4 regions of the Mesorhizobium sp. M0496 genome follow, and region 3 is predicted to be linked to each of the others. Evidence: riboswitches for the same ligand, from Rfam matches in the RefSeq annotation. Region 3 holds a riboswitch; each other region holds the start of a gene.
What was found. Region 3 has a riboswitch for cobalamin ahead of NKI73_RS24020 (DUF1636 family protein). Riboswitches for the same ligand answer to the same signal wherever they lie in the genome.
Positions count from the first base shown of each region.

Region 1: it holds a riboswitch for cobalamin, as region 3 does, so the genes downstream of both, NKI73_RS19550 (DUF1636 family protein) here and NKI73_RS24020 (DUF1636 family protein) in region 3, are expected to answer to the same signal.
Region 2: it holds a riboswitch for cobalamin, as region 3 does, so the genes downstream of both, metE (5-methyltetrahydropteroyltriglutamate--homocysteine S-methyltransferase) here and NKI73_RS24020 (DUF1636 family protein) in region 3, are expected to answer to the same signal.
Region 4: it holds a riboswitch for cobalamin, as region 3 does, so the genes downstream of both, bluB (5,6-dimethylbenzimidazole synthase) here and NKI73_RS24020 (DUF1636 family protein) in region 3, are expected to answer to the same signal.

Region 1 covers NZ_JAMYRC010000023.1:39,855-47,434, reverse strand. The annotation lists gene NKI73_RS19560 (cobaltochelatase subunit CobN) at 1-2,177, opposite strand, end outside; gene cobW (cobalamin biosynthesis protein CobW) at 2,196-3,248, opposite strand; gene NKI73_RS19550 (DUF1636 family protein) at 3,245-3,679, opposite strand; cobalamin riboswitch at 3,718-3,921, opposite strand; gene NKI73_RS19545 (winged helix-turn-helix domain-containing protein) at 3,951-5,150, opposite strand; gene NKI73_RS19540 (NADH-quinone oxidoreductase subunit A) at 5,471-5,836, shown strand; gene NKI73_RS19535 (NuoB/complex I 20 kDa subunit family protein) at 5,827-6,408, shown strand; gene NKI73_RS19530 (NADH-quinone oxidoreductase subunit C) at 6,413-7,015, shown strand; gene NKI73_RS19525 (NADH-quinone oxidoreductase subunit D) at 7,016-7,580, shown strand, end outside.
Region 2 covers NZ_JAMYRC010000032.1:19,303-26,882, forward strand. The annotation lists gene metE (5-methyltetrahydropteroyltriglutamate--homocysteine S-methyltransferase) at 1-1,885, opposite strand, end outside; cobalamin riboswitch at 1,981-2,182, opposite strand; gene NKI73_RS23650 (alpha,alpha-trehalose-phosphate synthase (UDP-forming)) at 2,751-4,445, opposite strand; gene NKI73_RS23655 (hypothetical protein) at 4,740-4,973, opposite strand; gene NKI73_RS23660 (adenosine kinase) at 5,296-6,288, opposite strand; gene metK (methionine adenosyltransferase) at 6,338-7,510, opposite strand; gene glyA (serine hydroxymethyltransferase) at 7,564-7,580, opposite strand, start outside.
Region 3 covers NZ_JAMYRC010000033.1:6,067-13,646, reverse strand. The annotation lists gene NKI73_RS24045 (lysophospholipid acyltransferase family protein) at 1-438, shown strand, start outside; gene NKI73_RS24040 (phosphatidate cytidylyltransferase) at 438-1,373, shown strand; gene NKI73_RS24035 (FecCD family ABC transporter permease) at 1,395-2,426, opposite strand; gene NKI73_RS24030 (ABC transporter substrate-binding protein) at 2,728-3,675, opposite strand; gene NKI73_RS24025 (ABC transporter ATP-binding protein) at 3,714-4,499, opposite strand; gene NKI73_RS24020 (DUF1636 family protein) at 4,496-4,900, opposite strand; cobalamin riboswitch at 4,994-5,200, opposite strand; gene NKI73_RS24015 (GyrI-like domain-containing protein) at 5,435-6,268, shown strand; gene NKI73_RS24010 (alanine racemase) at 6,273-7,412, opposite strand; gene NKI73_RS24005 (D-arabinono-1,4-lactone oxidase) at 7,409-7,580, opposite strand, start outside.
Region 4 covers NZ_JAMYRC010000001.1:110,624-118,203, reverse strand. The annotation lists gene NKI73_RS00620 (pirin family protein) at 1-267, opposite strand, end outside; gene NKI73_RS00615 (DUF2277 domain-containing protein) at 308-574, opposite strand; gene NKI73_RS00610 (exodeoxyribonuclease VII small subunit) at 684-935, opposite strand; gene NKI73_RS00605 (histone deacetylase family protein) at 939-1,865, opposite strand; cobalamin riboswitch at 1,987-2,165, shown strand; partial or broken gene bluB (5,6-dimethylbenzimidazole synthase) at 2,267-2,848, shown strand; gene NKI73_RS00595 (hypothetical protein) at 3,013-3,996, opposite strand; gene NKI73_RS00590 (TetR/AcrR family transcriptional regulator) at 4,335-4,943, opposite strand; gene NKI73_RS00585 (MFS transporter) at 5,065-6,288, shown strand; gene ribB (3,4-dihydroxy-2-butanone-4-phosphate synthase) at 6,333-7,433, opposite strand; gene aroC (chorismate synthase) at 7,510-7,580, opposite strand, start outside.

The sequences.
Region 1 (7,580 bases), on a different contig from region 3:
GGCGGCAGATGGCCAAGGGTGACGGCGGCAATGCGCCGCTTGGCCTGCGCCGCTTCGCCGGGGTTGGAGACAATGAAGGGATAGATTACGGGCAGGGGACCGGTGACGATCTCGGGAAAGCAGTTTTCCGAAAGCGCGACCGTCTTGCCCGGCAGCCATTCCAGCGTGCCATGCGCGCCGACATGGACCAGCGCGTGGATGCCCAGCAATTTGCGCAGCCATAGGCCGAAGGCGATCAGCGCATGGCGCGGCGGTAGCGTCGGGTCGTGGTAGTCGGCGCGGCGGTCGGCGGAGCGGCCGCGATCGGGGGCAAGTGCCACGGTGACGTTGCCGAAGGTGGCGGCACGGAAGGGGAAGTGTTTCTTGCTTGATAGCGAAGGTTTGCGCGAGGCGCCCCCCTCTGTCCTGCCGGACATCTCCCCCACAAGGAGGGAGATTGAGCGGTCATCTGCGCTTTCGCCAATCTCAAACGTTGCAGGAAGGGAGCCGGCAACTGAACCGCCAATCTCCCCCCAAGTGGGGGAGATGTCCGGCAGGACAGAGGGGGGCGCCTCGCGCAAACCTGTCTCTTCTGCCTTGCCCCATGCAGCTTCTACGGCAGCGATAGCCGCAACCGGCAGGCTCTTGGAGAAGTCGAGATAGTCATCCAGCCCCAGCCCATCATTGCTCCGCGCCAGCAAATCCAGCAACCGACGCGGCGTCTCCGGAATCCCGTCAACACCATAGCCCTGTTCCCTCAGGTCATGCAGCATCGCGAGCACGCTGGACGGCACGTCGAGGCCGACGGCATAGCCGGTGCGGCCGGGGGCGCTCGGATAATCCGGGATCAGGATGGTGAGCTTGCGCCCCGCGCGTGGCGTCTGCTGCAGGCGGATGAAGGCCGCGACACGGTCAGCCACCTGCGCCACACGATCCGCTTCCGGCCGGTTGGCGAAGGCGCGGTGGCCAAGTGCCGGGTCGATCTCGCTCTCACCCTTGAAGGAAATTGCGCCGGCGAGGATGCGGCCGTCCAACTCGGGCAGCACGACATGCATTGCGAGGTCGGCGGGCGCCAGGCCGCGCTGGTTGTTTTCCCAGATATCGCGGCGGGTGGTGGCGACGATGACCTGGAAGACAGGCACGCCGGCGCGGTCGAACAAGGTTTCGATGCCGGGCTCCGCGCCGGATGCGAAAGCGGTCGCGGTGATGATGGCGGCGGGTTTTAGGGAGGCGAGCGCTGTTTCGACAAAGGCGAGTGACGTTGGGTCTTTGAGGCTGGAGACGAAGATAGGGACCGGGAGTAGACCACGCTGCCGCAGCGCCTCAAAAAGCGCATCGATGGGCGCGACATCGGCGGCCAGCAGCATCGAACGGTAGAACAGGATGGGCACGACTGGGGCGTTGACGTTGTCAACGTCGAGTTCCGTCACACCCCCCTCTGTCCTGCCGGACATCTCCCCCGCAAGGGGGGAGATTGCTCTGTCATCGGCGGTTTCGCCAATTGTCGAGGTTGTAGATGCCTCAGCGAGAGAAGCGCCGGCTTTGATGAAATCCGATCTCCCCCCTTGCGGGGGAGATGTCCGGCAGGACAGAGGGGGGTGTGAAGGAACGCCAACATTCGATGCGTCCGCCTTCTCCACGACTCCGCGTGCGGGCTCGTAAAACCCAGCCTTCGGGACCGCGACCGGCTCGACGACAGGCTCATCCTGTCCCGCCAGCCGCGCCAACCTTTGCACCAGCGCGCTCATATTCGCCGGGCCGCCCTCGCGGAAATAATCGAGCAGGCCGTCAAGCTCCTCGCGCGGCAGCGTCGAGGCTTCGATCAGCCTTAGGTCCTCGTCATGGCTCTCGCCGGGCAGCAGAGCCAGTTTTATGCCGCGTTCGCGAGCGATCGAGGCAAGCTGGTCGCAGCCGTAGCGCCACCAGTCGTAGCCGCCGAGGATGCGGACGAGGATGATCTTGGCGTGGCGGGCGACGCTGTCGACCCAGAGGTCGACGGACATGGGATGGCGCAGATCACGCAGGGCGGCCAGCCGCATCGAGGGCAGCCGGCCGGCGTCGGCCTTCCACGCGGCCGCAAGGCCGGCGAGGTCGCTGTCGGTGAAGGACAGGGCCACGATATCCGCCGGCGTCTGCCGCAGATCGACCGGCTCGGCGAGATCGTCGAGCGAGGCGGATGTCGTGGTTAGGATGTGCATCGCAACCCGTGTCCGAAATCAGCCGGCAAGTATACGCTCGATCGCCGGGCGGTTCAGCCCCTTGAGGCCGATGACAACGAGGCGCGAGCGGCGGTCGTCCTGCGCCGTCCAGGCGCGATCATAGTAGTGGTTGACGCGCGGCCCGACGGCCTGCAGCAAGAGCCGCATCGGCTTGCCGCCGACCTCGACGAAGCCCTTTACGCGCAGCACGTTCTCTTCTTCGGCGGCGGCGGCGACGCGCTTTGCAAGCTCATCGGGATTGGCGATCGAGGCAATGTCGACGATGAACGTGTCGAAGTCGTCATGCTCATGGTCGAAGGCGCCGTCATGATGGGACTTGCGGTTTTCGATGTCGTCCTCGACTGCGAGACCGAGCCCGAGCAGTACGGAAGGATCGACCTTGCCATGCGACGTCGGCACGATCTTCACCGCGCGGGCGGAGTGTTCGCCAATGATGGCGTTGGCGCGGGCAGTGCCGGCGGCGTCCATCAGGTCGCTTTTGGACAGGATGATCAGGTCGGCGCAGGCGATCTGATCCTCGAACACCTCCTCGACCGGATCGTCGTGGTCGAGCGTCTCATCCTGAGCGCGCTGCGCCTGCAAGGCGTCCATGTCGTTGGCGACGCGTCCTTCGGCCAATGCCGGCCCGTCGACCACGGCAATGACGCCATCGACGGTGACGCGGCTCTTCACGCTCGGCCACTGGAAAGCCTGGACCAGCGGCTTGGGCAAAGCCAGGCCGGAAGTCTCGATCAGGATGTGGTCGACCTTTGGCGTCAGCGACAGGATCTGGTCGAGCGCCGGGACGAAATCATCGGCGACGGTGCAGCAGATGCAGCCATTGGCCAGTTCGACGATGTTTTCCTCCGGACAGGTGTCGATGCCGCAGCCTTTCAGGATCTCGCCGTCGATGCCGATGTCGCCGAATTCGTTGACGATGATGGCAATGCGCTTGCCGCCGGCGTTTTCCAGGAGATGGCGGACCAGCGTCGTCTTGCCGGCGCCGAGGAAACCGGTGACGACGGTGCAGGGAACGCGGGAGAGGTTGGCAGACGAATCTGGAGCGGTCATTTCAAGTCCTTCAACAGGTCGAGCGGAGGGATGCGGGCAACAAGGCCGCGCTTCAGGCTATCGGGACGGCCGCGCCATGGAATGAGACCGTCCGTCGAGGTGGCGAAGAGTTTTGCGCCGGTGACGAGATCGCTGCCGCTGGTCGTGGTCAGATCGCCAAAGACGTAGCTCCAGCAACCGTCGCGCAGGATGGCGGCGCTGAGACGGCGCTTGCAATTGCCGAGGCATTCAACGCTGCGGATGCGAATATTGTCGCCCGATGCGGCGCGGCGCGTGTCGTCCGCCAGCAGTTCGCCGGCGCGGGGATGGGCGTCGGAGCCGGTTTCATCGCGGCAGGAGGCGCAGACGATGACGGTGACGCCGGCCAACGCATCATCATGGCCGGACGAAACATCCGCTGTGCCAGCCGAAAAACTGCTGTCATGGTCCAAAGATCGTGCTCCTTGCCCGGAAACCCGCCGGGCGATCGGATTCTTAGTCGCAGACGGCAGGTCTCCTGGCTCGCGGGTCATCGCCTTGGGTAGCCGCCTTCCCGGGAACTCCCAGTGGCTTTCGGCCTTGGCTCTTCGCTTACAGTTGCGGGGACAGCCGCGGATTTGGGATTTCGTCCCGCACCGCATTCCCTCTTGGCTCCTCTCGTTGAAGAGAAGAGACCGTCTGTATCGGATTTAGGCTTTTGCAGGCGGCGGTGTCAACGCGAGCTTACGACACGGTCAGGTCGGCCAACGCCGGACCCAAGTCACCGGCCGGGGTCACCTCGATGCGTTCGAGGCCGAGCCAGCCCTGCATCTGCTTCAGTTCCTGGTAGAGCTGAGCGGCAGTCTGTGGCGGCGCTTTGGGCTCGGCATAGGCCGCATGGACGCGCAGGATGCCGGCAGGCCGGTCGGCCTTCAGATCGACGCGCGCCACGATCCTGTCGCCGAGCAGGAACGGCAGGACATAATAGCCGTATTGCCGCTTGTCGGCCGACGTGTAGATCTCGATGCGGTAGTGGAAATCGAACAGCCGCTCCGTGCGCGACCGCTCGAAGACGACCGGATCGAACGGCGCCATCAGGGCGCGGGCCTCGATCTTGCGCGGCACACGGGCGTCTCTATGAAGATAAGCCGGCTTGTCCCAACCTTCGACGCGCACCGGCAGCAACTCGCCTGTTTCAACCAGTTCCTCCAGCCGGCCTTTCATATCGGCCGGCGACAGGCGGAAATAATCGCGCAAATCGCCTGATGTCGCGATGCCGTGGGCACGGGCGGAAATGCGCAGCAATTCACGGTGCGCGTCCTCGGCGGCGGGAATCGGTAGATCGAGGATCGCCTGCGGCAGCACGCGCTCGGGCAGGTCATAGAAGCGCTCGAAACCACGACGGTGCGCCGTGGTGATGCGACCGGCCCAGAACAGCCATTCGAAGGCATGCTTGGCATGGCTCCAGCCCCACCAACCACCCGAGCCCTTCTGGCCCTCGAGCGCGGAGGCGGCGATCGGGCCACGCTCGGCGACCTGGCGGTAGATCTCTTCGATATAGGCTGCGTGCTCGCGGCCCCATTTGGCGAGACCCAGATACATCTCGTCGCCGCGCTCGGCGCGTTGCATGCGCCAACGCATCAGCGGGTAAGTCTCGACCGGCAGAAAGGAAGCCTCGTGCGCCCAATATTCGAACACCGTGCGCTTGCGCGTGACCGCGGCATTGTCGAGCAAAGCGAACGGGTAGGGGCCAAGGCGCGAATAGAGCGGCATATAATGAGCGCGCACCACCGCGCTGACGGAATCGATCTGCAGCAGGCCGGTGCGGGCCAATACGCGGGCGAAGTGCCGGCGGTTCGGTGTGCCGGTCGGGCGGGGATCGAGAAACCCTTGGGCGGCAAGCGCAATGCGCCGGGCCATGGGGAGCGAGATCTTTTCCTTCATGCAGGCGTCACTCTGAGGGCGATTTGATGGGTGATTCCGGTTCATGCTAGCAGGGTTTTGGCGGCAACCATGTCAGGAGAGAAAAGTGGAGTAAAAAGCGAAGGAAATCAAACAGGAGCGGATCGGACCAGTTTGCCGCGATATGCCGTCCAGCACTGTGTTTTGAACAAGGTTTGACTTGCTTCGCTGGAAGTGCTGCGCTAACCCTCGCCGCGTTGCAGCATAGGCCCTTAAAACGGTTCAGCGGTTAAACTGTCACGCTTCCGCATTAGGGTCCGGTGCTGTAATCAACGTGGATTGGCGCCAACGGAAAGCCGAGTATGAACGCACTTCTAAGTTCGTATCTGCCCATCGTCCTGTTCATCGGCGTGGCGCTGGTTGTCGGCCTGGCGCTGCTGGCCGCACCCTTCCTGGTGGCTTACCGCAACCCCGATCCCGAAAAGCTTTCCGCCTACGAGTGCGGTTTCAACTCGTTCGACGACGCCCGCATGAAATTCGACATCCGCTTCTACCTGGTGTCGATCCTGTTCATCATCTTCGACCTGGAAGTAGCCTTCCTGTTCCCGTGGGCGGTGTCGTTCTCGAAGATCGGCATGCTCGGCTTCTGGTCGATGATGGTATTTTTGGCGGTGCTGACCATCGGCTTTGCCTATGAATGGAAAAAAGGAGCGCTGGAATGGGATTGAACGACAGTTCAGGCACCCTCGTCGCGCCGAAGCCCAAAGGTATCATCGATCCCAACACCGGCAGGCCGGTGGGGCAGGACGATCCCTTCTTCCTCGAAATCAACAACGAGCTGGCCGACAAGGGCTTTCTCGTCACCTCGACGGAAGCGCTGATCACCTGGGCACGCAGCGGTTCGCTGATGTTCATGACATTTGGTCTCGCCTGTTGCGCGGTGGAGATGATCCACACCTCGATGCCGCGCTATGACAGCGAGCGCTTCGGTGTCGCGCCGCGCGCGTCTCCGCGCCAGTCCGACATCATGATCGTCGCCGGCACGCTGACCAACAAGATGGCGCCCGCGTTGCGCAAGGTCTACGACCAGATGCCGGAACCGCGCTACGTCATCTCGATGGGCTCCTGCGCCAATGGCGGCGGCTACTACCACTATTCCTATTCGGTGGTGCGTGGCTGCGACCGCATCGTGCCGGTCGACATCTATGTGCCCGGCTGCCCGCCGAGCGCCGAAGCGCTGCTTTACGGCATTCTTCTCTTGCAGAAGAAGATCCGCCGCACCGGCACGATCGAACGGTAAATCCATGACCGCATCCCTGACCGAACTGTCGACCTATCTCGGCGAGAAACTGATCGACCGCGTGAATGACGCTGATATCGCCTATGGCGAGCTTACCATTGGCGTCGAGCCGCGCGATCTGGTCGAGGTCATGACCTTCCTGCGCGACGATGCGCGCTGCCAGTTCATCTCGATCATCGACGTCTGCGGCGCCGACTATCCGTCACGCGCCAAGCGCTTCGACGTCGTCTACCATCTGTTGTCGCCGAAGCAGAATGTGCGCATCCGCGTCAAGGTGCAGGCCGACGAGGAAACCATGGTGCCGTCGATCACCGGCGTGTTCCCTGGTGCGGACTGGTTCGAGCGTGAGACCTACGATCTCTACGGCGTGCTGTTCTCGGGCCATCCCGATCTGCGCCGCCTATTGACCGACTACGGTTTCGAAGGCCACCCGCTGCGCAAGGATTTCCCGCTGACCGGCTTCGTCGAGGTGCGCTACGACGACGAAGCCAAGCGCGTCATCTACGAGCCTGTGGAACTCAAGCAGGAATTCCGCAATTTCGATTTTTTGTCGCCGTGGGAAGGTACTGATTACGTCCTGCCGGGTGACGAGAAGGCAAAGCAGTAAATGGCTGAAACCTCCGTCCGCAATTTCAACATCAATTTCGGCCCGCAACACCCTGCGGCGCATGGCGTTTTGCGCCTCGTGCTGGAGCTGGACGGCGAAGTCGTCGATCGCGTCGATCCGCATATCGGGCTCTTGCATCGCGGCACGGAAAAGCTGATCGAGGCCAAGACCTATCTGCAGGCGATCCCCTATCTCGACCGGCTCGATTATTGCGCGCCGATGAACCAGGAGCACGCCTTTGCTCTGGCCGCCGAGCGCCTGCTCGGTATCGACGTGCCGAAGCGCGGCCAGCTGATCCGCGTGCTTTACTGCGAAATCGGCCGCATCATGTCGCACATCCTCAATGTGACGACGCAGGCGATGGACGTCGGCGCGTTGACGCCACCGCTGTGGGGCTTCGTCGAGCGCGAAAAGCTGATGGTGTTCTATGAGCGCGCCTCCGGTTCGCGCATGCATGCCGCCTATTTCCGTCCCGGCGGTGTCCACCAGGATCTGCCGCAGAAGCTGGTCGAGGATATCGGCAAGTGGATCGACCCGTTCCTCAAGTCGATCGACGACCTCGATC
Region 2 (7,580 bases), on a different contig from region 3:
CGGCCTCATCGATCTGGACCATCCTTGCGCCGGACCTTTCGAGATCCGTCACTTCGTCGCGGATGGCGAGCGCGATCTGGCGGCAGGCTTCGGAGCGGGGTACGTCGTCGCGAACAAAAGACCAATTGAGAATGGTGACTGGGCCTGTGAGCATTCCCTTCACGGGCTTTTCCGTAAGCGACTGGGCGAATTGCCACCAGCGCACTGTCATCGGATTGCGCCTCGATACGTCGCCGAAAATGATGGGGGGACGCACGTAGCGCGACCCATAGCTTTGTACCCAGGCATGCTGTGTGAGCGCGAAGCCGGACAACTGCTCGCCGAAATGCTGTACCATGTCGTTTCGCTCGAACTCACCGTGCACCAGCACGTCCAGCCCGATCTCTTCCTGCCAGCGAATTGCAGCCTCGATCTCCTTCTTCAGGAACATCTCGTAGTCGACATAGCTCAGCTGGCCTTTCACATGAGCGGCCCGCGCCTTGCGTACCTGCGGCGTCTGCGGGAAGGACCCGATGGTCGTCGTCGGGAACGGCGGCAGCCCGAGTGAGCCGGCTTGGACTCTGGAGCGCTCGCCAAAAGCGCTCTCTCGTCGCTTCGCGCTGTCCTCAATGCTAGCGATCCGCCCCTGAACAAGCGGGTCATGAATCCTCGTGGATGTCACGCGCGTGGCGGCAGCCTCGGCAGACGCTTTCAACGCGCCAGCCACCGCATCTCTGCCTTGGGACAGGGCCTGGGCCAGCAACACCAATTCGTCGGTCTTCTGGGCCGCGAAGGCGAGCCACGACCTGATGTCGGCGTCGAGTTCCGTCTCCATGCGCAGGTCGATCGGCACATGCAGCATCGAGCAAGAAGGCGCGATCTCGACGCGGTCCAAGGGCCAGCCGGCGACGATCGGTTTGATGCGGTCGAGAATGGCGGGCAGGTTCGCACGCCAGACGTTGCGGCCGTCGATCAAGCCAAGCGAGAGCACCAGATCCTTCGGAGCGAGCCGACCCACCGTTTCCAGCTGCTCGGGAGCGCGCACGAGATCAATATGCAGCCCGGCCAGGGGCAGAGAAACCGCGGTTTCGAGATTGTCTCCCAGCGACCCGAAATACGTAGCCAGCATGATCTTCAGCTCGGGCGCGGCTTTCGACAGCTGGCCATAGGCGAATTCGAACGCAGCTCGTTCGTTCGGGTTCAGATCGAGGACAAGCGCTGGCTCATCGATCTGCACCCAGTCGGCTCCCGACAGCTTCAGCCTCTGCAGGAGTTGCTCGTAAACGGGCAGCAGCCGCGGTAGGAGCGCGATAGGATCGAACCCTTCGGCAGGCGATTTCGCCAGCTTGAGGAAGGTGATGGGTCCAAGGATGACTGGGCGTGTGTGAATGCCGAGAGCTTTAGCCTCGAGGAAGTAATCGACCGGCTTCGTTGACGAGAGGGCGAACGTCTGATCATCATCGAGTTCCGGCACAATGTAGTGGTAGTTTGTGTCAAACCACTTGGTCATTTCCATCGCGGTTACACCGAGCCCATGAGCCGCCTCCTGGTGACCAGCGTGTGCACAATCCTCCGTCTGGCCCTGGTTGCCGCGCGCCATTGCGAAGTAGATGTCAAGTGGGACCTCGCCGCTATTCCAGCCGTAACGGGAGGGAATGGCGCCGACCATGGCTGCGGTGTCGAGCACATGGTCGTAAAGCGAGAAGTCGTTTGACGGTATTTTCGACACGCCGCGATCACGCTGCTCTTCCCAGCTAGCGGCACGGAGCGCCTTCGACGTCGTGAGAAGGTCGCCAGCGGACGATGTTCCGGACCAGTAGCTTTCAAGCGCGAATTTCAGTTCTCGCCGACGACCGAAGCGCGGCACGCCGAGCGTTGCTACAGGAATTTCCTGAGAGTCAGTCATGTCATACCCCGATGGTTGGGGCGTCGATGACAAGGAAGGCGCTAGCAGGCCGGCACGAACGCCGGCTTGCAGCGGCCACCGAGACACCCCGCCCGTGGACGTAATTCGCCGTGGCAGGTCTCCTGGCTCGCGGGGTCATAGCCTCTACCCGTCTTCCTGAGGGTATTCGCCTCAGTGACATGAGTGGGGTTGGCTCGCCGCTAACAGTTGCGGGGGCAGCGCCGGCATTGCACCGGCTTCCCTCTTAGCTCCGCTGCGGCAGCGCCGCACGCGAGAACCACGACACGCAGATAATCACAGCAGTCCGCTCTTTTGTCAATGACGCATAACGAAATGTTTATGTCGTTATGTGATTTCGCTTTTACGCTTGTCTAACATTGTGAAATATTCAGTCGCCCATTGGCGGCGCTGCTCCGCTGCCACCATTGTCCAACTAATGGATCCCTGTCGGGCTGCGACATCCCTCGCAGGTCGCCGATGAAGGATTTCGGACAAGACTTCAAGCGCGTGACAACGTCATTAGAATGCAGAAGATCGCATTGGTGGCGATGTTTAACGATGCGGCCGCAAGCCGTGCGTGCGTGGTAGAAGCGGTTTTCTCGGAGTGAGCGCCAACCCGTGGTCCGAGGGGAATTGGCACGCCAGTCGTCATCACGGGTGACTAGGCAATCGTGATGACTCCGCTCGGCGGCAAGAGACCACACTGACGGAGCCTGGCTCAAGGGTCTGATGCAAAGCCCGACTGTGGTCCCGATAAGCCGCTTAAGCCGCATTCAGGCGGTCAGGATAAGTATCTCTCTCTCCAAGCGCTCGGCATTGAGGGATGCGCAAATGCAGGCAAAGCTCGCGTGCTTCATATTCTGCATCATACGATCGGCAGGACCCAGTTTTTATCCAGTGCACGCGTCAGCGCGGTGTGCAATTCTGGCTCGGTCCGATACGAAGGCATTTGGGCCTCGCTGATCCAGCCCAAGCCAACATAGTGGAAGTGATCCGCAGGGACCGTAACCCGGCTGCTGTCCAGTTGCCGAACGAAGTCCGCTGACCAATGGTGGATCGTATACGCTTCAAGTTTGTCCATCATCCTCCGCCAGCGTTGGATGCGTTCTTCGCGCGGCATGCTGGCCGCTCTTGAGATCGCGGTAGCTATCTCGTCGGAGAGCCTCGGATTTACCAGTAGGGCGTCCTCGCCGAAGTCTTCGGCCGCGCCGGCAAACTTCGATAACACCAGAACGCCAGGGTCGCTCGGATCTTGTGCAGCAATGTATTCTTTCGCCACAAGATTCATGCCATCGCGCAACGGCGTCACAACGCAAACACGCGCGGCTCTGTAAAGACCCGCTATCTCAGCTTGGGTGAACGACCTGTTCTCATAGATAATCGGCATCCACTCGTCCGTGCCATGCCGGTTGTTGACTTGATTGACGAGTCTTTCGACGTCGCGCCGATATTCGCTGTACGCTTGGATGTCGCCACGTGAGGGAGTTGCGATTTGCAAGAGCGAGACACGTTGCGGCTCGACTGCCAGCAGATCGAAAGCTTTAATCCGATTGTCGATGCCCTTGGTGTAGTCGAGCCGATCGACGCCGATAACTAGCTTTGCTCCGCCAAGTTTCAACTGCGAAATGTAGGCTTTCTGCGCCTCAAGCGAATCTGCGGCACACTGTTCGAATTGCTTCGGATCGATACCTATAGGAAAATTTTGGCATTGCGTCTGGCCATGGTCCGAGAAAACGACCCCGTTCTTGCTCTCCAGCCCCAAATGAGATTGGACACAGGCGAGGAAATTGCTCACATCACGGTCGGTCTGGAAACCGAGCAGATCATACTCGAGCATACATTTCATTAGCTCGCCAGAATTGGGCACGCGCTCCATCATGTCAGACTCGGGCCATGGCGTATGCAGGAAATGGCCGATCGGCCGGTCAATGCCGAGTCTGTGCAAATCAGCGCCGAGCGGCAGGAAATGGTAGTCATGAACCCAGTAGACTGCGTTATCTCCCAATTCGGACACCGCGCGCGCCATGAAGGCATTGACGTCGCGATAACTTTTATAATCCTCTTCCGAGCCTGAGATCCGGTCCGGCAGCGAGTGGAGCGCCGGCCACAATATTGAATTTGCAAAACCTTGATAGTACCGAGAATAGTCCGCTGCCGGCCCATCGAGCCACCCGATTTGACCTTTGCCACGCTGCACGAGGGGCACCTGTTGCGTATCCCCGTCGCCCAGATGCTCGGAAAAACCTACCCAGACCGCGCCGGAACGCTCCACGACGCACTCCAGGGCCGCCGAAAGCCCGCCTGTCTTGGGCTGATCAGAATTGACAGTCGCACCGCGGTTGGAAATTGCGATAAGACTCCTATGTGGCTGCTGGGCCGCCGTGTTGAAGCGCTGGTCTGCGGCTGAGACAACAGGACGGGACGGGCCAACTTCGGCTTGTTGTTCTCGCTCCTGTGGCAAGTCTCTCAGGGGTTGTTCAAAAGCGATTAGTTCGTGAACAGCCCCAGTTTGCCATGTGAGGTTCCGGCGCGGCGAGTTGGCGTTGTTCAATGCGTCCATTTCATGCCTCCGTTGAATATTCCCCATGATGGAGCAACTGGCATTCCCAGATTGGCACACCCCCTGCTGACGAGAATCTGACGAGCGTCAGAGCAAATGGCGACCGATTGTCGCGTTTCGGCTTCGGCGCCCTCAAGAACCGGCTTATCGCGAAAATAGCTGGCGACCCGATCGAGCGGACCGTGCTTGCGGTAATTGTTGGATTGTTCGGATAAGAGATACACCCAGTAGATGCCAGCACCTGTTGAAATGAACTGAAACTATGTCGCTGCCGGGCCCTCTCCGATCTCCGTGTCAAAACTCTTCGGCAGACGGGCGGGATAGTCCCTTTCCGCCCGTCAGGGCCCGTTTTTGAATCCCTTCCTCGTTGCCCTCGACGATCCCAAAATCGTGGAAGCCAGACCGCGATGTGAATACCAGCCAGGCGAGCACTTCCTGACATCCGCGAATGCCGGGCTCCACATCCGGCGCCTCGTCGAGATTGACGAAGATGAAGCCCTGCTGCCAATTCCGCTGGTCCCATACCAATGGCGAACCAGTCTGCCCGCATTCGGCATCGTGGGACGTGATCGCAAGTCAAGTGCTCCGACGGACGCCGCGAGTTCTCCGTTACCTCAGGAACCTTACTGGCCTTCCCCAAGCTGAGCTTCTGGAAAATGCCGGTGGCGATCTCGATGACGGTGAATGCCGTCAAGGCAAGCCCGCCTTGCACCGCTCTTCCAGCGAGCTTCACGGCAGCAGAATCGGTCAGTTCTCCGAAGCGAATGGCTGTCGCTATCAGCGAGCTTTGACACAGTTCCGCCACTGCGATGATCGCGTCAGTAGGGCGGCTGGTTAGTTGCCCGCGCATCTACAGCAACCCAGCCCGTTCCGCCTCGCGGCGCAAATTCTGCCTTGGCCTTGGGCCGATCTGCTGGATCACCAGGCCGGCCGCCAGCGAGCCAAGGTCGCCGCAGGTCTTGAGGTCGCGGCCCTGCGTGTAGCCATGCAGGAAACCGGCGACGTAGAGATCGCCGGCGCCCGTCGTGTCGACCAGCTCCTTGATGGCGGTCGCATGGATGACCACGGTCTCGTCGCCGCGCACGATAACCGAGCCTTTTTCCGAGCGTGTGACGGCGGCGATCTTGCAGTCCTTGCGGATCTGCGCCACCGCTTCGTCGAAGGACGAGGTCTGGTAGAGCGACTTGATCTCGTCGCTGTTGGCAAAGACGATGTCGACCGTGCCCGAGCGCATCAGATCGAGGAACTCGTCGCGGTAGCGGTCAACGCAAAACGAATCCGACAGTGTCATCGAGACTTCGCGCCCGGCCTCGTGCGCGAGCTTCGCCGTCTGCCGGATCGCCTCCTTGGCGCGCGGCGGGTCCCACAGATAGCCCTCGAAATAGGTGACCTTGGCGCCAGACGCCTTGTCTGCTTCGACATCCTCAGGGCCAAGCTCGACGCAGGCGCCGAGATAGGTGTTCATCGAGCGCTCGCCGTCCGGGGTGACGAAGATCATCGAGCGCGCCGTCGGCGGCTCGCCCTCGAGCGGCCTGGTGTCGAAGGCAACGCCCTGCGCATGGATGTCGTGCGCATAGATTTCGCCCAGCGCATCGTTGGACACCTTGCCGAAGAAGGCGGCGCGGCCGCCGAAGCTGGCGACGCCGGCCGCCGTGTTGCCGGCGCTGCCACCGGAGGCCTCGATCGCCGGCCCCATGTGGCTGTAGAGCAGCTCGGCGCGCTTGGTATCGATGAGGTTCATGGCACCCTTGATGATGCCGTTGGTCACCAGAAAAGCGTCGTCGCACTGGGCGATGATGTCGACAATGGCATTGCCGATGCAAAGCACGTCATAATCCGGCATCAATGTCTCCGCTTGGGCTTTCCGCTTGCCAATTCGCTCGCCGGCGGCTTCACGGGGCGGCTAGTCCTGCCTCGCGACGCAATTCGTCCGCCCTGTCTGTCTTCTCCCAGGTGAAATCAGGCTCTTCACGGCCGAAATGGCCATAGGTGGCTGTATTGCGGTATATAGGGCGCAAGAGATCAAGCATCTTGATAATGCCTTTCGGTCTGAGATCGAACAACTCAAGAATGAGGCGCTCGATCCTGCTTTCCTCAACCCTGGCTGTCCCGAACGTGTTGACCATGACGGAAACCGGACTGGCCACGCCGATTGCGTAAGCAAGCTGCACCTCGCACACGTCCGCAAGTCCGCTGGCGACGATGTTCTTTGCGACATAGCGGGCCGCATAGGCAGCCGAGCGGTCAACCTTGGACGGGTCCTTGCCCGAGAAGGCGCCGCCGCCATGACGACCCATCCCGCCATAGGAATCGACGATGATCTTGCGTCCAGTGAGACCGCAGTCGCCGCGCGGCCCGCCGACTACGAACCGCCCCGTCGGGTTGACCAGAATTCTGATGCCTTCCGTCTCCAGGTGGGTCGGCAGGACAGGCTTTATGATTTCCTCAATGACGCCCTCGCGGACAGTCTCTTGCGAGACCTGCTCGTCATGTTGCGTCGACACGACGATGGTATCCAGGGCGACCGGGCGCAACCCCTCATAGCGCACTGAGACTTGGGATTTCATGTCAGGACGCAACCAGCCAAGCTGTGCCTTCCGGACATACGCCTGCCGTTTCGTCAAGCGATGAGCGAGCTGGATCGGCAAAGGCATCAGGGTATCGGTTTCGCGGCATGCGTAGCCGAACATGAGGCCCTGATCTCCCGCTCCCTGCTGGAGGTCTTGCCCTCTTCCCTCGTCAACGCCTTGGCTGATGTCGGGCGACTGCTCGGTGAGGGCATGGACGACGGAGCAACGCCGGCCGTCGAAGCCGACGGCCTCGTCGTCGTACCCAATGTCGAGAATCGTATCGCGCGCAACTTGGCTGTAATCCACCTGGGCATCGCTGGTAATCTCGCCAGCCAGAACGACTATCCCTGATTTTACCAACGCTTCACAGGCGACGCGCGCCTTGGGATCTGTGCGGAGGATGGCGTCGAGGATGGCATCCGAGATGTTGTCGGCCAACTTATCCGGGTGCCCCGCGCCAACCGATTCGGAAGAGAACACGAACTGCCTAGCCATGAATACCTCGCTTCGGGTGTTGGATGTGGTATGGGCATTTTGCTTGGCCCACCTTACTTGTCGGAGATGC
Region 3 (7,580 bases):
GCCGGCGAATATTGGGGAAAGTCACGGCTGCGTCGCTTCATTGCCGAGGACATGCTGTCATCCGTGCTCATCAACCGGCAATGGACGAAGCCTGAGGAAAATCCGATCGAGATCATGCTGTCGGTTCTCGACCAGGGCCACTCGCTGATCCTGTTTCCCGAGGGCACCCGCAACATGACCGAGGAGCCGCTGCTGGCCTTTCGCTCCGGGCTCTACAATCTGTCGATGGCGCGGCCGGAGGTCGAGCTGATCCCGTGCTGGATCGAGAACATGTCGCGCGTGCTGCCCAAGGGCCAGTTCCTGCCGGTGCCGCTGCTGTGCCGCGTCGTCTTCGGCGCACCGGTCGCGGTTGGCCCGGGCGAGGAACGCCGCGCCTTTCTCGAGCGCGCCCACGCCACGCTTCTGGCGCTCAACCCGCGTCCCGAGCGAGACGATTGATGCGCCACGAGATCTCCATCCTGATCATCGGCCTGCTGGCGGTTTTGACCACCGCCAGCATCGTTGCCGCCATACTTTGCGCGCGGGCGCCGAAGCCGCTGAGTTCGACGCTGGTCAATCTCACCCAGCGCATCAACGCCTGGTGGGTGATGGTGGCGATGATGACGGTCGCCTTCTTCTTCGGCCGCTACGGCATGACCATCCTGTTCGCGCTGATCTCCTTCGCCGCGCTGCGCGAATTCGTGACGCTGACGCACACCCGCCGCAGCGACCATTGGGTGCTGCTTGGCATGTTCGGCATCATCATACCGTTTCAGTACTGGCTGGTGTGGACCGCCTGGTACGGGCTCTTCGTCATCTTCATTCCGGTCTACTGCTTCCTGTTGATGCCGGCCATCACGGCGCTGCATGGCGACACCGAACGCTTCCTCGAGCGCATCGCCGCGCAGCAATGGGCGGTGATGATATCGGTCTATTGCGTCAGCCATGTCCCTGCCCTGCTGACGCTCGACGTGCCGGGCTTCGAAGGCCGCACCCTGTTGCTGATCGCCTTCCTGATCATCGTCGTACAAGGCAGCGACGTGCTGCAATACATCTTCGGCAAGCTGTTTGGAAAACACCGCTTTTCGCCGAACGTCTCGCCGTCGAAAACCTGGGAAGGGCTGATCGGCGGACTGGTGTCGGCGAGCCTGCTCGGCGCGCTGTTGTCGTTCGTGACTCCGTTTTCGCCGCTGCAGGCGGCGGCCGTGGCCTTCGTCGCCTGCTCGATGGGATTTCTGGGCGGGCTGGTCGCCTCGGCCATCAAGCGCGACCAGGGCGTCAAGGATTGGGGCCACCTGATCGAAGGTCATGGCGGCATGATGGATCGCACCGATAGCCTGGTCTTCGCTGCCCCGGTGTTCTTTCACATTGTGCGCTATTTCTGGACGATCTGAGTAAACCGTTTCCGACCGCAATCACAGCCGGTTGCGGATCAGCATGGTGACGACGAAGAACGCACCAACAGAACTGGTGATGATGCCGATCGGCAGTTCCTGCGGCGGCAGCAGCGTGCGGGCCAGAAGATCGCTGGCCAGCAAAAGCACCGCGCCGAACACGGCGCAGCTCGCAACCAGGCGCAGATGCAAGGGACCCGCCAGCGGGCGCGACAGATGCGGGATCATCAACCCGACGAAGCCGATGACGCCGGCGACAGAGACAAGGATCGCCGTCGAGAAGGCGGCGACGAGAAACGTCATCCTGCGCATCCGCGCCACCGGCACGCCAAGGCTTTCGGCGGCGTTTTCGCCGGCCAGGAAAGCATCGAGCCGGCGGTGGTTCCACAGCGCGTACGCCAGGATGGTGCCCGCACCTAGCGCGCCCAACCAGATATTGTCCCAGCGCGCCAGGCCAAGGCCGCCCATCGTCCAGAACAGCACGGAGTGGGCGGCGCGCTGGTCGCCGGCAAAGACCAGGTAGTTGGTCAAGGCAGTGAACATGAACGACACGGCAAGGCCGGCGAGGATCAGCCGCTCCGGGCCTTGCCCTTTCACCCGCGCGACCAGCAGTAGGACGATACCGGCAGCCAATAGGCCGCCGGTGAAGGCCGCGACCGGCAACGTCCAGATGCCGAAACTGTCGCCGAAGACGGTGATGACGGAAACGGCGCCGGCGGCGGCTCCCGACGACAGGCCGAACAGGAACGGATCGGCAAGATCGTTGCGGGTCACCGTCTGCAGCAGCGCACCGACGACGCCCAGGCCGGCGCCGACGCAGATGGCCAGGATCGTGCGCGGCAGCCGCAGATCGACGACGATCTTGCCGACCGGACCGGACACGTCGTGCCCACTCAAGCCAATTGCACGGCCAAGCGCGGCAATGACGTCGGTCAACGGGATCAGCGTCGAGCCATAGGCGATCGACAGCAGAGCGAGAGCGGCGATCGCCGCCGCTCCCGTAGTCATTGCCAAGGCGAATGGCTTGCGGCGCAAGCTCACGTTTTCACACATGTCGTTGCCTCGCCATTCAAGATTGGCCGAGGCCCCTCCAACGTCGTCATCCCAGGGCGGAGCAGGCGCGAAGCGCCGTCGCGGAGACCCTGGGATCCATGCCGGGACCTTGGCCGAAGCGTGCAGCGGAGCAGAATTCTGCACCGAAGCAACGCTCGGAAGTCGCGGCATGGATCCTCGGGTCTGCGCCGCGTCGCTACGCTCCTTGCTCCGCCCGTGGATGACGAAGCGATTGATGTTTCAACCAATCGCCAAGGCAAGCCGTCCATCAACACAAGCATATTCGACCCGTCAAACTTCCTCAAAATGCTTCCGGATGCATGGCCTTGGCGATCTTGCCGATCGCCTCGATGTTGGCCGGCCCGGGCGTCAGCTCGGCATAGCGCAATGCAACGAAGCGCTCGTTCTTGACCGCATCCGTCTCCTTCATCGCCGGATGCGCCTTCAGGAAATCGAGCAGCTTCCTGTAGCCGCCGCCGTCCTGGTAATCTAGCAGGATGAGGAATTGCGGATTGCGCGAGGCCACCGTTTCCCAGTCCGTGTTGCCCCAGCTGGTGTCCATGTCGGCCATGATGTTGTCGCCGCCGGCGGCCGATATCATGGCGCTGGGGATGGCGAACTTGCCCGCGGTAAACGGCTTGTCCTCACCGGAATCGTACAGGAACACCCTCGTTCCCTTGCTGTCGCCGATCTTGGCGATGATGATGGCGAGTTGCGTCTTCCAGCCGGAGACAAGCTTCTCCGCCTCGGCCTCCTTGCCGAAGATCTTGCCCAGCTTTTCGACGTCGCCATAGAGCAGGTCCATCGAGGCGGCGGGGCGGGTCTTGTCGAGATGGATGCAGCTTTCCGTCAGCACCAGCGTCTTGATGCCGTGCGGGGCAAGCGTGTCGGGCGTCACCTCGCCGCCCGGCTTCATGCCATAATGCCAGCCGGCGAAGAAGAAATCGGGCTCGACGGCGACGATGTTTTCGAGCGTCGGATACTTTGGCGCCAGTTCCGGGATCGAACCCTGCTCGGCCTTGAATTCGGGGCCGACCTTGTACCATCCGGTAATGCCGGTCAGGCCGACGATCGACGGCTGCAGTTTCAGCGCGAAAGCCATCTCGGCCATGTTGAGATCATGGATGACGGCGCGCTTCGGCGGCGCGTCGAAAGTCAGTGGTTTGCCGCAGCTGTCGACGGTTACCGGGAAGGCCAGGGCTGTCGAGGCCAGCAGCGAGAAGGCAAGCGAAAAGGCGAGGCGTTTCACGGATGTTGCTCCTTTGTTGGAATACGGAACGGCTTCAGTCAGGACGGCGGCGCGGCACGATTCGGAACCTCGAACACCGTCAGTTCGCGGTCTTCGGTCGGGTGGCGCAGACGCAGCACATCGATGCCGAAAATCTCGCGGATCAGCTGTTGGGTCAGCGCTTCGCGCGGTGCGGCGAGCGCTTGCAGACGGGCATGGTTCATCACCGCCACCCTGGTGGCGAAGGGTGCGACCAGCGCCAGATCGTGCAGCACCGCGATCACCGTCATGCTGAAGCCGGCCACGAGTTCGAGCAGTTCGCCGCGGGCGCGCGGGTCGAGATGGTTGGTCGGCTCGTCGAGGAACAGGATTTTTGGCTGCTGCGCGATGGCGCGCGCCAGTTGGGCGCGCTGGCGCTCGCCGCCCGACAGCGAGCCGATGGTGCGGCCAAGCAGCGGCAGCAGACCGGTTTGGCGCAGCGCATCGACGACAATGTCGCGCTCCTCGCTCCTGCGCCTCAGCCCGGTATGCGGGACGCGGCCAAGCTCGACATAGTCGATCACCGCCAGCCGCGGATCGGGCTGGTCGGTCTGGCCGACCACGGCGATATGCAGTGCCCGCTCGGCGGCGGAGATCCTGTCCAGCCGCCGCCCGCCAAGCTTCACCTCGCCTGAGCTCGGTCGCAGCATGCCCGACAGCATGCGCAGCAGCGTCGTCTTGCCGGCGCCGTTGGGTCCAATGATGGCGAGGCGGTCGCCAGCGGCCACCGACAGAGTGACCGCCTGGATCAGATCTCGCCCATTCGCCATGGCGCAGAGGTCGCGCGCTTCGAGAAGCGGCGTCATCGGCTGCTGCCTGCCAGATTGCCCGGAGCCGGGATGCGGGCCAGCGTCTTGCCGGCCAATCCAGCCGGACGCTGCCCGGAATTGCGCCAGCCATCGGCGAGCGAGGCATAGAGTCCGGCGAATCGCACGAGGTCGCCAACATCGGCCTGCGCGTCGATCGAGCCGAAGAGATAGGTGGCCTTGCCTTGTGCCTGGAACGCGACCGTCAGCGGCCGCGCGCAGCCTGCCATGCAATCCACGCCTTCGACCGCGAAGCCGTGCGCCACGGCCGGCTCGCAATGGACAGAGAGCCGGGAGCGCAAATCGGCACTAAGGCCTTCACCCGACCTGATCCCTGTGGGGACGTCACGGCAAAGCGTACACACGATGATGCGATGGATGGGATCGATGGAGCCGTCCAACTTTCCGTCACTTTCCAAAACTGGCGACGGAAGGACGCTGGCGAGCCGGCCGACAAGACCGAAATCCGCGTTTCCTCCCGGCACACCCCGTCCGGTCAACTCATGCTGATGGCAGGTCTCCTGGCTCGCGGGTCGTTGCGCCATCCTGCCTTCCCAGCCTTGCCGGCCAGTGGCATTCACGGATTTTGCTCGCCGCTTACAGTTGCGGGGGCAGCCACGGCCTCGACCTGAGCAGGCCTCACCGTGTTCCCTTTTCACCCCTCGCCTTTCGACTCGGGGACCATCACGGGTCCAGCGTAGATTTCCCCCAATCGCTTCGCAACGGATTTCTCGGACGGAGTGATGGGCCACTCATGTGTGGGGGAAACAGGCATTGCGCGCTCTCATTATGTAATAACATAACGCTCTAGAAGATGCCGCCTGGCACTGTCAAGCGAAAGCCAGCCGATGCTATCGTGCAGATTGCGCAATTTCGATCAAACTGGCTTTGCGGGAAGGTGGCAAGGTGATCCGCCCAATGCGAAAAGGAGCCCCATGAACCCGACCGAGAAAGCGCTGTGGTTCGTCGAAAGCCATTTGCCGGAGGCGATTTCGCTCGACGATGTCGCGCAAAGCAGCGGCGTGTCGCGCTTTCACGTGACGCGTGCGTTTGGCGCTGCCACCGGCCGGTCGGTGATGGGCTACATGCGCGCGCGCCGGCTGAGCGAAGCGGCGCGCAAGCTGGCCGGCGGCGCGCCCGACATTCTCTCGCTCGCGCTCGATGCCGGCTACAACTCGCATGAGGCGTTCACCCGTGCCTTCCGCGACCAGTTCGGCACCACGCCGGAACTGGTGCGCGCGCAAGGCACGCTCAAAAATCTCGACCTCGTGGAGCCGATCCTGATGGACCAGTCCTTTCTTACCAACCTCGAACCGCCGCGCTTCGAGACCAGCCGGCCGTTTCTGATCGCCGGCCTCGGCGAACGCTACAGCTGTGAAACCAGCGCCGCTATCCCGATGCAGTGGCAGCGCTTTGGCCCCTATATCGGCAACATTCCGGGCGAGACAGGCGACGTCGCCTATGGCGTCTGCGTCAACGGCGACGATTCCGGCAATTTCGACTACATCGCCGGCGTCGAGGTGTCGGACTTTTCCAACCTGCCGAAGGAATTCAGCCGGGTGCGGGTGCCGGCGCAGAAATATGCTGTGTTCGCCCACCGCGAACACATCTCGACCATCCGCCGTACGGTCAACACGATCTGGAACAAATGGCTGCCGGCGTCCGGCCATGAAATATCCGATGCGCCGGAGTTCGAGCGCTATGGCCCCGAATTCGATCCGCGCAGCGGCAATGGCGGGCTGGAGATATGGATACCGGTGAGGGCGTAGCCGATCACGCCATCGGTAGCGCCGGCCAGCGATCGATTATCCTGCCGCCGGAAAACACTACGATCGATCCGAATTGCTGCAGCACGGCCTCGCTCTGCGTCGGGCGCAGGAAGGCGTAGTCGTCGGGCCTTGCGGTCGCATCGGCCGGCAAGCCCATGAATTGCTGGTTGGAGGACAGGCCGAGCAGGCCGTTCGTCCGCATACCTTCGGGGAACACGGGCTCGGCCATCCACTTGCCGCCATAGAGGTAGCAGCCCTTGCGTGGAAACCGGCCGAGCGCCTGCAGCAGGCGGGTGACGGCTGGCGGGCCGGGCAGCATCGGCTCGACCACTTTCAGGATCGGCGTTGCGACAAAGGCAGCCGGCTGGAAGCCTTCGAGGCCTGATGTATCGAAATCGCTGGGCAGCACGAAGGCCGAGCCCATCGACACTTCGTTGGCCACGCCGCCATGATGAAGCAATGCTGTCTTGCTGCCGCCGATGTTCAGGATGCGGCGCTGGTCCGGACCGAGGCAAGCGACGAACGCCGCGGCCTGCGCCGACGCCTTTGCCAGGGCTTTCGCCGGTCCACCGAACAGGCCCGGAATGTGCGGCGCATGCGCCTCATAGGCCATGACGCCTTCGCAACGCAGCTTGGCCGGCAGTGCGCTCAACGCCTTCGACAACGCCTCCGGGCTGGCAAAGCCGCCGCGATGCAGTCCGACATCGATCTCGAAAGCGATACGCAGCTCGATGTCGAGTTCGTCAGCGAGTGCGCCATATTCCGCCAGCCGCTCCTGCGTATCGATCAACCAGCAGACACGCGACCAGTCGGCCGCGCCCTTCGAAAGCGCAGCCCTTGCCGCGCCGATCGGCATCGGCTTGCCGTAGAGCAGATCGGCATCGGGAAACGCCTTCAGCACCGCCTCGCTGATCGGCGGATGGAAGGTCATGACGTGATTGGTGCCAAGCGCCTTGCCGATATGGGCAAGCAGAGGCAGGCAGGCGAGCGACTTGTCGACCAGCCGCACGGCGAGGCCGGGATCCAGTCTCCCCTTTACCAGGTCAATGTTGCTGTCCAGCCGGTCGCGATCGAGCAGCAGGCAGGGCTGGAAGATGCCGGCTTCCTTCAGTGCGCCCGACAGGGCGGAAAAATAGGTGCTCATTGTGCGATGCCGAACAAACCGGCCATGTAGGGCGAGACGAAGCGGTTTTGCGGATCGATATCGCGGCGCACCGCCATGGCGTCGTCCCAGCGCGGGTAGAGCTTTTTCAGCTCCGCCGCCTTCAGGCTGTGCATCTTGCCCCAATGCGGCCTGCCGCCATATCTACGA
Region 4 (7,580 bases), on a different contig from region 3:
GATCCTGCCATCGAACAGATAGGTGACCGTCGACAGACCGATATGCGGATGGGGACGGACATCGAGCGCCTGGCCGGCGCGCAGGATCGCCGGGCCCATGCGGTCGAAGAAGATGAAGGGTCCGACCAGCCGCCTTTTGGCGGTCGGCAGGGCGCGGCGCACCTGGAAACCGCCAATATCCTTCGCATTCGGGATGACCATCAGTTCGATCTGGTCGCTGGCGAAGGCGTCGCCGACTTCAGGGTCTTTCCCCGGGAAGAAGCTCATGAACTCTCCTTGTCAGCGGGCAATGCCTGCCCTGGCCGCGTCAGGCAAAGCGGATCGCCGCCTTTGCCCGCAGTTTGGCCGCCACCTCTTCGCGATTGCGCGGATGCTGGTGGGTTTCGAGAGAATCGAGCAGTTCGCGCGCCGATGCCGCGATGGCTTCGACCGCGTGGTCGAAGGCATGCTGGTTCTGCTTCGAAGGCCGCGTCGTTCCGCTCAGCTTGCGGACGAACTGAAGGGCCGCATCGCGGACTTCGTCATTGGTTGCAGGCGGATCAAAATTGAACAGGGTCTTGATGTTTCTGCACATCGTTTCCGTATCTCCTCTTGTCCTGGAGCGCTTTCAATCGGGATGCGTTCTATCCTCGATCATGATCATGTCCAAAAACCGGTGAGGCAAGACCATCGTTCGGACTGCCTCAATCCGCGTCAAGCGGCTCCGTTCCAACCGGCTTGCCGTCGCGCGACAGCCTGATCTTCTCGACCTTGTCCTCGGCGGCCTTCAGCAGCCGGTCGCAATGCGCCTTCAGTGCCTCGCCGCGCTCATAGATCCGGATCGACTGGTCGAGCGGCACGTCGCCACGCTCCAGATCATCGACGATCTTCTCCAGCGCGTCGAGTGCCTGTTCGAAGCTCATCGCCTTGACGTCTTCGTTGGTCTCACCAGCCATCATTCATCCTTTCATCAGTCGCCCGACATGGGCGGCGACCGAAAATGCCAATCCCTGCAGATCGTAGCCACCCTCGAGCAGGCTGACGAGCCGGTTGCCGCTGTGGCGCGCCGCGCGCTGCATCAGCTGGCCGGTCGCCCAGTCGAAATCGTCCTCGGTCAGGTTGATCTCGGCCAGCGGATCGCGGTGGTGCGCGTCGAACCCGGCCGAAATGACGATCAGGTCGGGCGCGAAATTGTCGAGCGCCGGCAGCACGCGCGACAGGAAGGCATCGCGAAAAACCTCGCTGCCGGTCTGCGGCGCCAATGGTGCGTTAACGATATTGCCGGCGCCGGTTTCGTTTTTTGCCCCGGTGCCGGGATAAAGCGGCATCTGGTGCGTAGAGCAATAGAGCACCGACGGATCGTCCCAGAAAATATCCTGCGTGCCATTGCCGTGATGCACGTCCCAGTCGACGACGGCAACGCGCTCGACGCCGTGTTTCTTCTGCGCATAGCGCGCCGCGATTGCCGCGGTGTTGAACAGGCAGAAGCCCATCGCCGTGGTCTTTTCGGCATGATGGCCGGGTGGCCGCGCGGCGACGAAGACATTGTCGGCGCGGCCTGCAAAGACGTCGTCGACGGCGGCGTTGGCGGCACCGATCGCGGTGATCGCCGCCTGCCAGCTCTTCGGGCTGGCAGTGGTGTCTGCGTCGATGCGCGCAATCCCCTCGTCGGGAATGGCGGCCCGCACGCGGGCGACGAAATCGGCGGGATGCGCGTAGAGGATGGTGGCCTCGTCGCCTTCCGGCGCCTGGATACGATCGAGCGCGGCAAAGGCCTCGTCATCGAGCACGCGATCGATGGCGCGCAAGCGGTCCGGCCGTTCGGGGTGGCCGGGTGGCGTGAGGTGCTCGAGGAAGATCGGATGGGTGTAGAGACGAGTGGTCATCGTCCTAATCTAGTGACCCGGATCGACAAAGGCCATGCGCAGGCGGCTGATGACTGGGGAAAATCGCGCCTGCGTCCATTCGTGTCGCCGCAGGCATTGGCGTCGTCTGCGCTTCGGCGTAAGGTCCCCGCCACTGCCTGGTGCCCGTGCAAACGGGAGAATCGGGAACACGGTTGAATTCCGTGGCGTGCCCAACGCTGTAAGGGGGACCGCGCCGGTATACGCCACTGTCGATGACGGGAAGGCACCGGACGCGGGTTGATCCCGAGCCAGAAGACCGGCCTGGCAGGCATCGTCATCCGCATGGTCAGGCGGACGACATCAGAGCGACGTGCGTCCACTTGGACGCACAAAGTACGCTCTGACCGTTTGAAACTGCTGCAATCGCAAGGGGACAAGCGATGCCGGAACACATGACCGCTGCTGTTGGCAATGGATTTGAGCAGAATGCGCGCGATGCGGTGTATCGCGCTATGTTCACACGGCGTGACGTGCGCAGCCATTTCCTGCCCACCACGCTTGATGATGAGGTGCTGGCGCGGCTGCTGCTTGCCGCCCACCACGCGCCGTCGGTCGGCTTCATGCAGCCTTGGAACTTCATAGTCATTCGCGATGCCGAACGACGGGAAAGGGTGCGCGACCTGTTCCTGACGGCACGCGAGCAGGAATTGCCGGCAATTGAGGAAGACCGGCAGGCGCTTTACCGCAAGCTCAAGCTGGAAGGCATCTGCGAAAGCGCGCTCAACATCTGCATCACCTGCGACCGCCAACGCTCGAAGGGTTCGCCGTTGGGACGCTGGCACAATCCGGAGATGGACCTCTACAGCACGGTCTGCGCGGTGCAGAATTTCTGGCTGGCGGCACGCGCCGAAGGCGTCGGCGTCGGCTGGGTCAGCATCATCGAGGCGCAGGCGCTGAAAAGCCTGCTGTCAATTCCCGATCATGTGACGCCGGTCGCCTATCTCTGCGTCGGCCGCGTCTCGGAGTTCGCGCCAAAGCCCGACCTCGAAACGCATGGCTGGGGACGGCGACTGCCGCTACCGGAGCTGATCATGAGTGAGACGTTTTCCGGGCAAGGTGAAGCGTTGCTCAAATCGACCGTGGCGCGCCTCAACGCTGTTGCTGCCGCGCCGTCGAGCCTCGCTGATCAGGGTGTCGCGCCGGCCGGTCCCCAGCGCGAGCCGCCGAAGGAGGCCAGCGCCTTGTCCTTGAGTTCCCTGAACTTCGACGACGCCTCAGCCAGCCGGGCGTCCCAGGCCGGATCTGGCACCTGGCCCGCAATAGTCTTGAAGTAGACCTGCATCAGGCAAGCGATGGCGAAAGGCTCGATGAAGGCCGCCTTGAAGGCCCAGGCGAAGACGATGGCGAGCACGAAGGCCCAGCCCGCCAATTGCCCTGGCATCAGGAAAAGAATGGCGGCGGCCGGCGCCAGCATCAGCAGGAAAATGACGAACGACACGCCCCACATGATGACTGCCAGCCAGACGGCATTCTTGACCATGACCTTGCCGTTCTGGGCATAGAGCACGACGCCCTGGCGCGCCGTCTCGAACGGCGCGGACGAATTGATGCGTATGTTGTAGCCGAGGATGATCTCGTCGACATAGGTCAGCGACAGGCGGATCACTGTGTTGACGAAGGAGATCAGGCCGCTCAAGCCCGGGATCGGCAGGAAAGCGGCGATGCCGCCGAGCAGGCCGGTGATGGCGCGGATGGCGCCCTTGACCAGCTGGTCGACGACGAAAAGGATGTTGGCCTCGGCAAAACGCTGGGTCACGATATCCTTGGCGTAGGCGATCTGGTCCTGGCCGCCGGGAATGTCGCGGCCGTCGATCAGATGGACCATCACGGCGATATGGCCGGCCTTGACGACATAGAGGATGTATTCGCGGATCCAGTAAACGGCGATCGAGACGACGCCGAAACCGACCACCCCGCCCCACAGGGCAAAGGATAGCGGCCCGTCGGGATCGGTGGAGATATGGCCGACGCCATAGCCGACGCTGGCGCCCATGCCGGTCGCCATGATGTAGGCCAGCGTGATGCCGAAATAGACGATCATGCGAAAGACAATGAACGGCCAGGTCCGCATCATGATGGACACCGACCTGCCGATATCGAAATCCCACATGTCCCGAATCTCCCCCCAGAGGTGGTGCAAGAGGATGGACCCAACCCGGCGATTGTCAATTGTCGGCCGTGGCGCCGCAGGGCAACGAACTCGGGTTAACAGGTTCGCCGGCGCGTTGGCTGACGGAAACGAAAAACCCGCCTGTGCGGCGGGTCACTGGCGCAAATCAGCACCATGGATGGATATGTACCATAGCTGAGGTCACGAAGTCAAGAAAAAATTCCTATCGACACGAAAGCTACCGGCACAAAAGCTGCCGACACCGCTGGACTGGCCGTCCTCAGGCCTTTTGTTAACCTGAGTTCGGAGTCCCGGTGTGCCTGACCGCCGACGGGATTTCAGTCCGGTTGCGAACCCGGCCTTTTGAGCAGGCCTTCGAGCAGTTGCTTGAACGCCTCCACCACCTTCTTCGACGTCGCTTCGGGGTCCGTCGAATTGGCGATCCGTTGCGCCGCCTGGCTGCTCGCACCGTTGATCAGCCGCGAGGCAGTTTCGGGGTCGAGACTAGAGACGACAACCCCCTCCTCCTGCAGCGCTGTCAGATGGCCTGTCATTGAAGCGATGCACGCGTTGGCGTTCGGCCATTGTGCCGGATCCCCCAGAACGGCCGGGCCATCCCGGAACATGATGCGCTGGATTTCCGGCTCCAACGCCATCTCGATATAGGTCGAGCATTCGTCGACGAAATGCTGCCAGCGGGTCGGCGCTCTCGACGCTATCTCATTGATGCGCGCCGCCATCTCGCCGTCGATTTCGGCAATAACCGCCTGCAGCAGACCTTTCTTGTCGCCGAAATGGTGATAGAGCGCGCCGCGCGTCAGCCCGGCCGATGCGGTGAAATCATCCATCGAGGCTTCGGCATAGCCTGTTGTGCCGAAGGCATGGCGGGCCGCCGCGATCAGCTTGGCGCGCGTCTCGGCAATCATCTCCTTGCGGGGTTTGTGCATGGCTCCTGGCCCTATCCACATACGAACCGTATGCCAATTGACATACGCGGCGTATGCTCTATTTAACATTCATACGCATCGTATGTAATTGTCGAATCGTGCTTTGTCGAGGAACCAACCCATGCAAAATCCCTACTCGGAGATCTTTCGTGCCCCAGGAACCAAGGGCTTTGCCGCCGCCGGCTTCATGGCGCGCCTGCCGATTGCCATGGCGCCAATCGGCATCGTGGCAATGCTGTCGCAGACGCGTGGCGAGTACTGGCTGGCGGGCGCCGTCGCCGCGACGTTCGCGCTGGCCAACGCTTTTCTCGCGCCGCAGATATCGAGACTGGTGGATCGCCTTGGCCAGACGCGGATCGTGGTGCCCACCACCATCATTTCGGTACTGGCTTTCGTCGTGTTGATTGCGGCGGCCAACCGGGACTGGCCGGTATGGACGCTGTTCGTGTCGGCACTGCTGGCCGCGGCGATGCCCAGCATCCCGGCGATGGTGCGCGCACGCTGGACCGAGATTTTCCGCGGGCGGCCGCAGATGAACACCGCCTTCGCCTTCGAGTCGGCGGCCGACGAGCTGGTCTATATCGCCGGGGCATCGCTGTCGGTGGGCCTGAGTGCTGCCCTGTTCCCGGAAGCGGGCATGCTGGTGAGCACCTTGTTCCTTGCCTTCGGCTCGACCGCCTTCATCCTGCAGCGCTCGACCGAGCCGCAAGTGCGGCCGGTGGAACAGGGTTCACGCGGCTCGGCAATCCGCCTGCGGCCGGTGCAGATCATCACCTTCGCCCTGATCTTCATCGGCGCGACCTTCGCGACGACGGAAGTGAGCACCGTGGCGATCACCAAGGAGCTTGGCCAACCGGGGGCCGCCAGCCTGGTCATCGGCGTCTATGCGCTGGGATCGTTCGTGCTGGGTATCATCGTCGGCGCGCTCAACCTGCAAGCACCGCTGCAACGCCAACTGGCCATCGCAGTCGCCCTCGTCGCGCTCGGTACGCTGCTGCCGCTCACCGCCGACACCGTGCCACTGCTGGCGCTGACCGTGTTCATCAGCGGTGTGGCGATCTCGCCGACCTTCATCACCGCCTTCGGCCTGATCGAGCGGCACGTGCCGGAAGCGATGCTGACCGAAGGCATCACCTGGGTGATGACGGGGATCGGCATCGGCATGGCCATCGGGTCATTCGCCGCCGGTGCGGTGGTGGACGCGTTCGGCGCTCAGAACGGGTTCTGGGTCTCGGTTGCTTCAGGCACAATCGCCCTGGCTACCGTGCTGCTTGGCCAGCGCAGCCTTGCTACGAATGAGTGCGAACTGGACGGATGCGAAGCCGCCGCCATCCCTGCGGAATAGTTGACGGGCGCCCGGTTTTAAACCGGGCGCTGTCGGCCGGAAGCTCAGAGAATCTCGGTCTTGGCGATGTGGATGCCAAAACCTTCGAGGCCGACATAGTGGCGTTCGCGCGAGGCGATCAGGTTGATCGAGGAAATGCCAAGATCTTTCAGGATTTGCGCGCCGAGCCCGATCTCGCGCCACTCGTTTTCGCGGCGGCGCGCCTCTTCATGATCTTCGCGGTCACCGCTCGCCGGCCGCTTGCGCTCCTGATGGGCGACGCCGACGGAGCCTTCGCGCAGATAGACGATGACGCCGCGCCTGCGCTCGCCCATCGTCTTCATGATGGCGTCGAGCCGATGGCTGGTGCCGAACACATCCGTCACGACGTCTTCCGAATGCAGGCGCACCGGCACGTCCTCGCCGTCGCGGATGTCGCCGAAGACGATGGCAACGTGATGCATGGAGTCCCACGGCAGCGTGTAGGTGAAGACCTGCGCCTTGCCGCCAAGCGTGTCGATTTCCGAGCAGGCGACGCGCTCGACCAGCGTTTCCTTGCGTTGCCGGTAGGCGATGAGGTCGGCCACCGAAACCTGCTTCAGGCCATGCTCCTCGGCGAAAGCCTGCACCTGCGGGCCGCGCTTGACGGTGCCATCGTCGTTGACCAGTTCGGAAATGACGCCAACCGGCGGCAGGCCGGCGAGCTTGCACAAATCGACCGCCGCTTCGGTATGGCCCGAACGCATCAGGACGCCACCCTCGCGCGCGATCAGCGGGAAGATGTGACCGGGGCGGACGAAATCCGAGCCGCCGACATTGCCGTTGGCGAGATTGCGCACAGTCAGCGTGCGGTCCTCGGCCGAAATGCCGGTGGTGGTGCCATGCTTGAAATCGACGCTGACGGTGAAAGCAGTGGTATGGGCGGAGTCGTTGTCGGCGACCATCGGCGCGAGGTTCAGCCGCTTGGCTTCCTCGCGCGGCATCGGCGTGCAGACGATGCCAGAGGTGTGGCGAACGATGAACGCCATCTTTTCAGGCGTGCAGTGGACGGCGGCGACGATCAGGTCGCCCTCGTTCTCGCGCCCGTCATCATCCATGACGACAACGATCTCGCCGCGTTCGAAAGCGCGCAAGGCTTCGACGATTTTCTTCTGGTCGTAAGGCATGGACGCTCGCTTCGCTCGCAGGGAATAGGGAGTAGGCACTAGGGGAAGGAAAAGGCTGTATCGTGCGGCCTCCTGCCTATTCCCTACTGCCTATTCCCTTCCCTGTCTGTCCTCGATGACGCAGATAGTGATCGGCAATCGCGCAGG